4 regions of the Ruminiclostridium papyrosolvens DSM 2782 genome follow, and region 2 is predicted to be linked to each of the others. Evidence: riboswitches for the same ligand, from Rfam matches in the RefSeq annotation. Region 2 holds a riboswitch; each other region holds the start of a gene.
The links. A riboswitch is a leader RNA that binds a small molecule or an ion and turns the genes downstream of it on or off. The one in region 2 is predicted to bind cyclic di-AMP.
Positions count from the first base shown of each region.

Region 1 (2,204 bases), 200 kb from region 2:
AATTGCTCGTTAAATACCTTACACATTTTCGGTTCCCCTTTCTGTCTTTTGTAAAATGCTTAGCTTATATAATAAAAATAAAGCTAATCACATTATATGTCAAATATTTCCTAATATGGGCTGTTTTTTATACCGTATTATTTGGTATAATTCATTGTATCAACACCTATTGTTCAGTAAGGATATGGTTATATGCTAAAGCTAGATATCTTGTTTGATGATTTACATTTAAAAAGTATTAGTTACAGAAGTGTTAAAAATATATATTCAATCTACGAAAATACGGATGGCTTTAAATTTGCAACAGGAGTTTATGGTTTTATAAGCTATGATGTATTTTCCAGTCAGCTTTTCAAATTTATATCTAAGGATAATGTATTCTTTTTGGATATTTTTCTTAAAAAAAAGGATTCGTTTATAGGCAAATCCATAGGTTTGGTCAAAGGCTCCTTGTCTGTTGAGGAAAATATACTCTGGATAAATTCATTTGCCATTGATTTACCGTATCAATCAAAGGGCTATGGTAAAAAAGTAATTAGTATTCTCGAGAATTACTTTAAAAATTCATTTAATGTAAATACTTATTGTCTTTCCGTAAGCAAAAATAATATATCCGGTTTTAAATTTTGGGAAAAATGCGGTTATACCGAATATGAATTTGACACCTTATATGATTTAAACAAAATAACCGAACATGCTCTGATTATGTGGAAGAAAGTGTAAAAAACATTAATATTACAAAATTATTACCAAAAAATTGCTGTTTTATTACTAAAAGTTTGACAAACTGTAATAAATTAAATATAATAATAACGAATTAAATAAGCTGAATCCTCGAAAGAGGTACGGAGGAACCAAGATTTGGGGTTAATCCATTTTTATTGTTTTAAGGAATGGTAGGGATGTCCTATTGCCCGAGCCCGTCAGCTAACTTCGGAAGCGCTACTATAGGAGGGGCCAATGACAGGTAAGATTACCAAGGTACTTGTCGCTTGTATTTTCGCCTTTTCACTTGTGTTAGTATGTTCTGCTGCAATGGCTGCTTCGCAGTCGGCTCAGATTGAGGGTACTGGCGTCAATGTAAGAAAAGAGCCTAATACTTCAGCAAGTGTCATCACTAAACTTTCCAATAAGAGAGTTTCAGTGCTTGATAAGTCTAGCGGTTGGTACAAGATTTCTTTTGATGGAAAGACCGGATGGGTAAGCAATGACTACATAAAGGTTATAACCACAAAAGGAAGTATTAATGCTAATGGTGTCAATTTTAGAGTGGGTGCCAGTACAAGCAGCAAAGTAATCAGTTCTTTAAAAGAGGGAACAGATGTACAAATACTGGATACACTTAATGAATGGCACAAAATTAAAGTGGGTTCAAAGGTTGGATACGTTTCGAAGAAATTTGTTTCTTCAGCAGCGAATTCAGCAAAAACTTCCCGTTCTACGGAAGCTGCGACATTTGTCAGCGATGATGATGATTCTCAAGTTGGCAGAATAATTGCATATGCAAAGAAGTTTATTGGTGTAAGGTATGTTTATGGTGGGAAAAGTCCAAGTGGCTTTGATTGCTCTGGCTTTGTCGGCTACGTGTATAAGAATTTTGGCGTTAGTCTTAACTGCTCAGCATCAGGCATGTATTCAAACGGAACAAGGGTTTCTAAGACAGCTTTAAGGGCTGGCGATTTGTTGTTCTTTGATGCATCTTCCAGAAAATCAGCTGGTGAAATAGACCATGTTGGTATTTACTTAGGTAACAACCAATTTATTCATGCATCAACTTCTAATGGAAAAGTGCTTATTCAGTGTCTATCTGAATATCGGGGAACTTACATTGGTGCGAAAAGAGTAATTTAAATCTTATCATAGACCACGAAAACGTCTTTTATAAGACGTTTTTGTGGTCTATATTAACTTTCAATTTTTATCTTGAAAATTCATAATTATTAATTCTATAAACTTAATATGGAGGTTGTTTTGAATATCAAAAGACCGCTCTGTCTTTTTGCTGTGTCCTTTATTTTGGGGATACTTCTTGTAAGCTGTATTGGATTGAATTCCTTTCTTATCACTTCATTCATAATTTTATTAACTATAATATGTTTTCTTAAAAATTTCGGAAAATTTAAAACTACAATTTTTATATTGCTTTCTTTTTTTATAGCAGGCGGGATGCTTTTCTATAATGCAGAATATCGCTATACCAAAAG
Region 1 covers NZ_CP119677.1:2,974,835-2,977,038, reverse strand. Annotated here, with positions in the region: gene P0092_RS13285 (hypothetical protein) at 1-26, opposite strand, end outside; gene P0092_RS13280 (GNAT family N-acetyltransferase) at 193-723, shown strand; cyclic di-AMP (ydaO/yuaA leader) riboswitch at 815-956, shown strand; gene P0092_RS13275 (C40 family peptidase) at 961-1,851, shown strand; gene P0092_RS13270 (DNA internalization-related competence protein ComEC/Rec2) at 1,972-2,204, shown strand, end outside.
Region 1: another riboswitch for cyclic di-AMP. It lies ahead of P0092_RS13275 (C40 family peptidase); the one in region 2 lies ahead of P0092_RS14220 (C40 family peptidase).

Region 2 (2,204 bases):
AATAGGAAGAGATATACCCACTACTGTGGTAGCTGCTTGTGAAAAAATTGAAACTGCTGAGTTCCTTCAGGATTTGTTTATGACTCCTAATTTCAGAGTTTATACAAATACTGATGTAGTTGGTGTTGAACTTGGAGGAGCTCTTAAAAATATAATTGCCTTATGTGCTGGAATTTCAGATGGTTTGGGGTATGGTGACAACACAAAGGCTGCTCTTATGACAAGAGGAATTGCAGAAATATCCAGACTTGGTGTAGCTATGGGAGGGTGTGCTGACACTTTTTCAGGACTTACGGGAGTAGGAGACCTGATAGTTACATGTACGAGTATGCATAGCAGAAACAGAAGGGCCGGTATTCTGATTGGTCAGGGAAAGAGTGTACAGCAGGCATTGGATGAAGTAAATATGGTTGTTGAAGGTGTAGCAACTACAAAACCTGCCTACGATTTAGCCAAAAAACTTGGTGTTTCCATGCCAATAACTGAAGAAGCATATAGAATACTTTTTGAAGGTAAAGACCCAAGAAGTGCTGTAGGGGCTTTAATGACAAGAGATAAGAAAAATGAAATGTAATATTGATGAAAGGGCTGCAGATAGCAGCCCTTTTTCAGCTAAAAAAAAGCTGCTCGAAAGAGCAGCTCAAAAATAATTACACTATAATTCGTCTTGCTTTCATAAAATTGTTTGCATAATATCCGGAAGTTATATCAGAAATTATAACTTTTCGTGTAGAACTTCCTGATGCCGCATGGATAAATTGTCCTCCGCCAATGTATATTCCAACATGGCTAATACTGTTGTGACCTCCGTCAGTGTCAAAGAAAACCAAATCACCGGCACTCAAGTCCTGACTTGAGACCCGACTACCTTGGGTTGACTGACTTGCAGCAACCCTCTCTAATGAAATATCAAAGTGTTTAAAGACATACTGTACAAATCCTGAGCAGTCAAAGCCCTTGGGGGTTGTACCTCCATAAACATACTCTGTACCCAATAGAGTTTTGGAAAACTTAACTAGCTGCTCTGATAAGTCGGTAGCTTTATCAGACTGCTTAACCGATGTAATGTCATCGGAGTCTTTGGAAAGGGCAATATATTGACTGTATGCCCAACCCGTTTCACCATCTGATGTTTTTACTTTTAACCAATCACCTGAGCTTTCAAGAATACTGAGCTTGTCCCCACGGGTCATACTTCCAATAACCTTTGAAGATGTTCCGGGGTCACTTCGGAGATTTAGAACAGATGCGGAAACTGTTCCAGTCTGAATTTCATCGGCAAAAGATGAAAATGCAAACAATCCCAGGCACAGCACAATAGTTGCAGCACCGGAAATCATTTTCTTTAGTTGAAACATTTAAGCCTCCTATTTATGGCTTCCGAAGTTAGCTGTCGGGTTCGGGCAATAGGATCGCCCTACGAAAAAGACAAAGATGATTATTATATGTACACTTACTAATTATCTTTTTCAGATTAGCCCCAAAATTGGTTCCTCCGTACCTCGTTAAAGAGGATTCAGCCTTTATATAAAAAATTATATCGTGGAATGTTTGTTAATGTCAATTCCCGTATCACTCTTCTCAAGGTTTTCAGTAATAAAACACATTTTTCAATAAATTTATTTTTTTGTAATAATAACTTTTTTCGGACATATATTTAATATTGAAAAAGACAATATACATAGTCCGTTACGGGACGTGTAACAATATAGGGGAGGGTTCTAAGGGTGGATAAATTCAACATATACCAGCAAATAGCTGAAAGAACTCAAGGGGATATTTACATAGGAATTGTGGGACCTGTCAGGACGGGAAAATCAACTTTTATTAAAAGGTTCATGGATCTGTTGGTTATCCCGAACATAGAGAACACATATCAAAAAGAGCGGGCAATAGATGAACTTCCGCAAAGTGCATCCGGAAGAACTATAATGACCACTGAACCTAAATTTATCCCCAATGAAGCAGTAGAAGTTGTTATTGACGAAAACGTACAGCTTAAAGTAAGAATGATTGACTGTGTGGGCTACATGGTCAAGGGTGCAATGGGACATTTGGAGAATAATGCACCTAGAATGGTTTCAACACCGTGGTATGATCATCAGATACCTTTTGAGGAAGCGGCTGAGCTTGGGACAAAGAAAGTAATCAATGAACATTCAACCATAGGTATTGTAATCACAACAGACGGCTCAATTTCAGAT
Region 2 covers NZ_CP119677.1:3,170,497-3,172,700, reverse strand. Annotated here, with positions in the region: gene P0092_RS14225 (NAD(P)H-dependent glycerol-3-phosphate dehydrogenase) at 1-574, shown strand, start outside; gene P0092_RS14220 (C40 family peptidase) at 651-1,358, opposite strand; cyclic di-AMP (ydaO/yuaA leader) riboswitch at 1,361-1,532, opposite strand; gene spoIVA (stage IV sporulation protein A) at 1,728-2,204, shown strand, end outside.

Region 3 (2,204 bases), 910 kb from region 2:
TCTGGAGATGGCATACAAGCTAAACGCCGTAGTTCTTGATAAAACAGGAACAATTACTAAAGGCCAGCCGGAAGTTACCGATATAGTTGTTATAGATACTTCCTATAATGAACAGGAAATATTAAGGCTTGCAGCAATTACAGAAAAAAGTTCAGAACATCCTTTGGGAGTGGCAATTTATGAGCATGGTAAACAACAACTTGGCAATATAAATGACCCTGACAGATTTGAAGCAATACCGGGCAGAGGCGTAATGTCTGTTTTAGACGGCAAAAGAATTTATATTGGTACCAGAAAGCTGATGAGTGAACAGGGTATTGATATGGGAAATGTTGAAGCTGCCATAGCAAGACTTGAAGACGAAGGCAAAACAGCCATGCTGATGTCTATAGACAGCCAACTTACTGCTCTTGTTGCGGTTGCGGACACTTTAAAGGAGAGTTCAAAGGCTGCAATTGCTGAGTTGAAAAATATTGGTATTGACGTATATATGATTACAGGTGACAATAAAAGGACAGCTAATGCTATTGCAAAACTGGTAGGTATAACTAATGTACTGGCGGAGGTACTTCCTGAAAATAAGGCAGAGGAAGTAGAAAAACTAAAGGCACAAGGCAAAATAGTAGCAATGGTTGGGGACGGAATAAATGATGCTCCTGCATTAGCTACTGCAGACATCGGTATGGCAATAGGCACAGGGACGGACGTTGCAATTGAAGCAGCAGATATTACCCTTATGAGGGGGGATTTAAGAACCATTCCGGCTGCCATAAGACTATCAAGAAAAACAATGACCAAAATAAAGCAAAATCTTTTCTGGGCGTTCTTCTACAATATTATAGGCATACCATTTGCTGCACTGGGATTACTCAATCCTATGATTGCTGGCGGTGCAATGGCCTTTAGCTCTGTTTCGGTAGTAACAAATTCATTAAGCTTAAAAGGTTATGAGCCAATGGATAACCGTAAGTTTGATAATGTTGAGGAATGGCAGAAACAAGAGTGGAATACGGGGAAAAAACAATAATCAGATATTAACGCATATTACCAGAGTTTTGACCCCGCAAATAATTATTAATAACACGAATTATATATTGACTGCTTGTATTTTTTGATTTGATTAAAGGAGGTGGTGAGAAGCAGTTTAATTAAAGTAGTCAAAAAAACTTGCTGAATCTTCGCCAAAAGCGCGAAGTACGGAGGAACCAAGAAAAAGGGGGTTAATCCATTTTATATGGTAGGGTGATCCTATTACCCGAACCCGGCAGCTAACTTCGGAAGCACACTATAGGAGGAGTAATGAAACAAAAGATTACCAAGGCAATTGCAGGATGTATTGTCACCCTGATTTTTGCATTTGCAGCTACGGCTGTTATGGCTGCAACAATGCCTGCAAAAGTAGTAGGTACAAGCGTAAAAATGAGAAAGTCACCAACAACATCTTCCTCAATTGTAACCAAATTGACAAATGCAAAAGTAACTGTTACAGACTATTCAAAAGGCTGGTACAAGGTTTCATATAACAAGAAAACCGGCTGGGTTAGCAGTAACTATGTTAAATTGCAGTCTGTAAAAGGAGTTATCAATGCAAGTGGTGTAAATTTCAGGAAAAGTGCCGGAACTTCAAGTAAGGTTATAAGCAAGCTTAAAAGAAGTACTTCCGTACAGATTCTTGATGTCCGAAAGGGTTGGAACAAGGTTAAGATAGGCTCAAAGGTGGGCTATGTATCATCCAAATTTGTGAATATATCAACTGCCAACACACAAATTTCCAGAGGTGCATCAGCAGCCGGATTTGCTGTCATTGAGAATGATGGCTCAGTAACCGGTAAACTCATTTCTTATGCCCGTCAATTTGAAGGGGTCAGATATGTTTATGGCGGGGCAAGCCCACAGACAGGTTTTGATTGTTCTGGTTTTGTAGGCTATGTATACAAAAGGTTTGATGTCAGTCTTAACAGGTCTGCACAAGGTATGTATTCTAATGGAGTTAAGGTATCAAAGGGCCAGCTGAGAGCAGGAGATATCTTATTTTTTGATGCTTCAAGCAGAAAAGAATCAGGACAAATAGACCACGCAGGAATTTATATGGGTGGGGATACCTTTATTCATGCATCTTCGTCAAACGGCAGAGTCCTTGTACAAAAGCTGTCTGAATACAGGGGTACTTATATTGGAGCAAAAAGAGTAATTTAGAAATAACG
Region 3 covers NZ_CP119677.1:2,263,564-2,265,767, forward strand. Annotated here, with positions in the region: gene P0092_RS10520 (heavy metal translocating P-type ATPase) at 1-1,027, shown strand, start outside; cyclic di-AMP (ydaO/yuaA leader) riboswitch at 1,159-1,299, shown strand; gene P0092_RS10525 (C40 family peptidase) at 1,300-2,196, shown strand.
Region 3: another riboswitch for cyclic di-AMP. It lies ahead of P0092_RS10525 (C40 family peptidase); the one in region 2 lies ahead of P0092_RS14220 (C40 family peptidase).

Region 4 (2,204 bases), 1.4 Mb from region 2:
ACAAGTACTTTACTTGCTTTTTTCTGTATCAGGGTAAACAATGTAGTTAACCAGTACAAAGAAAAATATAATAATGAATGTGCTCAATCCATGCTTATTATGAAATCGAATCAATCATTAACGACAAACACTAATAATTATAAATCTCAAAGTGATGAACTAGGTAAACTTAACAAAGAACTTAAGAAACAAAATGAAGAGATAAAAAAACAACTTGAAGATTTGAAAAAACAAAATAAGCAATTGGAGTCTACAAAGAGGGAACTGGCAGATGATAATCTTCAGCTTCAGAAATCACTTAAAAAGGCAGCAGCGGTAGGTGTAAAACCTCAATCATACAAGATTTACAGTGGTGATAATCTTGAAAATAACAGCAAAAAAAAGTATATTGGTAAATTTCTTGGTACGGCATACACTCCATGTGCTGAGGAATGTGGAAATAACAAGGGCATAACAAGCTCAGGTAAACCAATAGTACCGGGTGTATCCGTAGCAATAGATAAAACACATTGGCCTTATGGTACAATATTCTACATTAAGGGGCTGGGGTACACAATTGCTATGGACACGGGCAGTGCTATAAAAGGTAAAAACAGATTTGATTTTGCTGTATTGGATAAAAAGTTCGCATATGAGCTTGGACAACAATATTATGACGTGTACTTAGTAAAGATAGGAAACGGCAAGATTAATGAATCTATTATAACCAAATCGGCTTAAATAAAAGAATGTTAATAAAAATCAGGAAATATTGACTTATTTATAGAAATGGTATATACTAACAGTGGATTTAAGTCTAAAAATTAATAATTTATCGCTGAATTATAGCAGTTTGATTGCTATAAGCGGGGGAACCATTTAATGGGGTGAATCCTGGATTACCAGGTAGGGTTAGTCTCTTACAACCCGAATCCGGCAGCTAACTTCGTAAGCGTTGGGGAGAAAGTGAATTTTTACATTATGTAATTTTCTAACCAATGCTACAGTTTACCTGTAGCATTTTTAAGTTTATCCTTATTCATTTTCTTCAAAATTTAATTATTCAATTTTAATTCTTACTTATAATTTGAAAGGGAGGGGAACTTATTTGATGAAAGTTTGTATATCAGGCTTGGGCCGTACCGGAAAGGAAATTGCAAGGGCAATTTTAGCACAAAAAGAAATCCAGCTTGTTTCTGCTGTTTGCAGTCCGGGCAGTAAATCTTTAAATAAGGATTTGGGAGAAATTCTTGGAATGAATAAAACAGGAATTACGGTTACCGGATCTGATAAACTGGAGGAAGTAATATTCAGAAATAAACCGGATGTTGTTATTGATTTCTCAAATCCCAAATCAGCGTTGAAAAATGCTTTAATTTTCTCAAGATATAGGATAAATATTGTAGTGGGAACTACAGGATTCTCAGATTATCAGCTTAAGAAGCTCTATGTAATTTGCAGAAAGTTCAAAAACGGCATTGTTTATGCACCAAACATAACTATGGGTGTAAATGTTCTGATGCTTCTGTCAAATCTAACAGCAAGTTTGCTAAGCAGCTATGATTTTCAGATAACAGAGTTGCATCATAAAAACAAATTGGATTCACCATCGGGAACAGCTAAAAAAATAGCCGGTGAAATTCAGAGCGGTCTTTTAAATAAAGGGGTGGTGGTGTCACATAAAGACATCCCCATAAATTCTGTAAGGGCCGGAGGGGTAATAGGAAAGCATGAAGTAATGATTGTAGGTCAGGAAGACAAAATAGAAATCAGTCATGAGTCTTTTTCAAGAAAGGCTTTTGCACAGGGAGCAGTAAGTGCTGCGAAATTTATTCATAAGAAATCAGGGTACTATGAAATGAAGGATGTCCTTGATTTGGAAAAAGTATTAAAAACGTATATTGAAAATAATAACAAGTGGTCTTCAAAGCGCCACAACAAATATAATGCCAGACCGGCTTCAAATTAGAAAAAACAAGAACCCTGCTACTACTGGGTTCTTGTTTTTTTTGCTCTAAACATAAATTTAAAAAGATTTTTTATTATCAGTACGAGTTCGATGATTACAAGAATACTTACAATCGCCATTAAATCCCTGTTTTCAGTAATAATATCTTTTATTTTTGTTCTGTAATCCTCTGGCGCTGAAACAGTCTTATCCGCGTATAAATTAACTTCTATTACAGTACTGTCGTTAAGCGTGTATTTTAAGACACCTGCTATAG
Region 4 covers NZ_CP119677.1:1,775,861-1,778,064, forward strand. Annotated here, with positions in the region: gene P0092_RS07920 (3D domain-containing protein) at 1-720, shown strand, start outside; cyclic di-AMP (ydaO/yuaA leader) riboswitch at 806-949, shown strand; gene dapB (4-hydroxy-tetrahydrodipicolinate reductase) at 1,091-1,948, shown strand; gene P0092_RS07930 (D-alanyl-D-alanine carboxypeptidase family protein) at 1,969-2,204, opposite strand, start outside.
Region 4: another riboswitch for cyclic di-AMP. It lies ahead of dapB (4-hydroxy-tetrahydrodipicolinate reductase); the one in region 2 lies ahead of P0092_RS14220 (C40 family peptidase).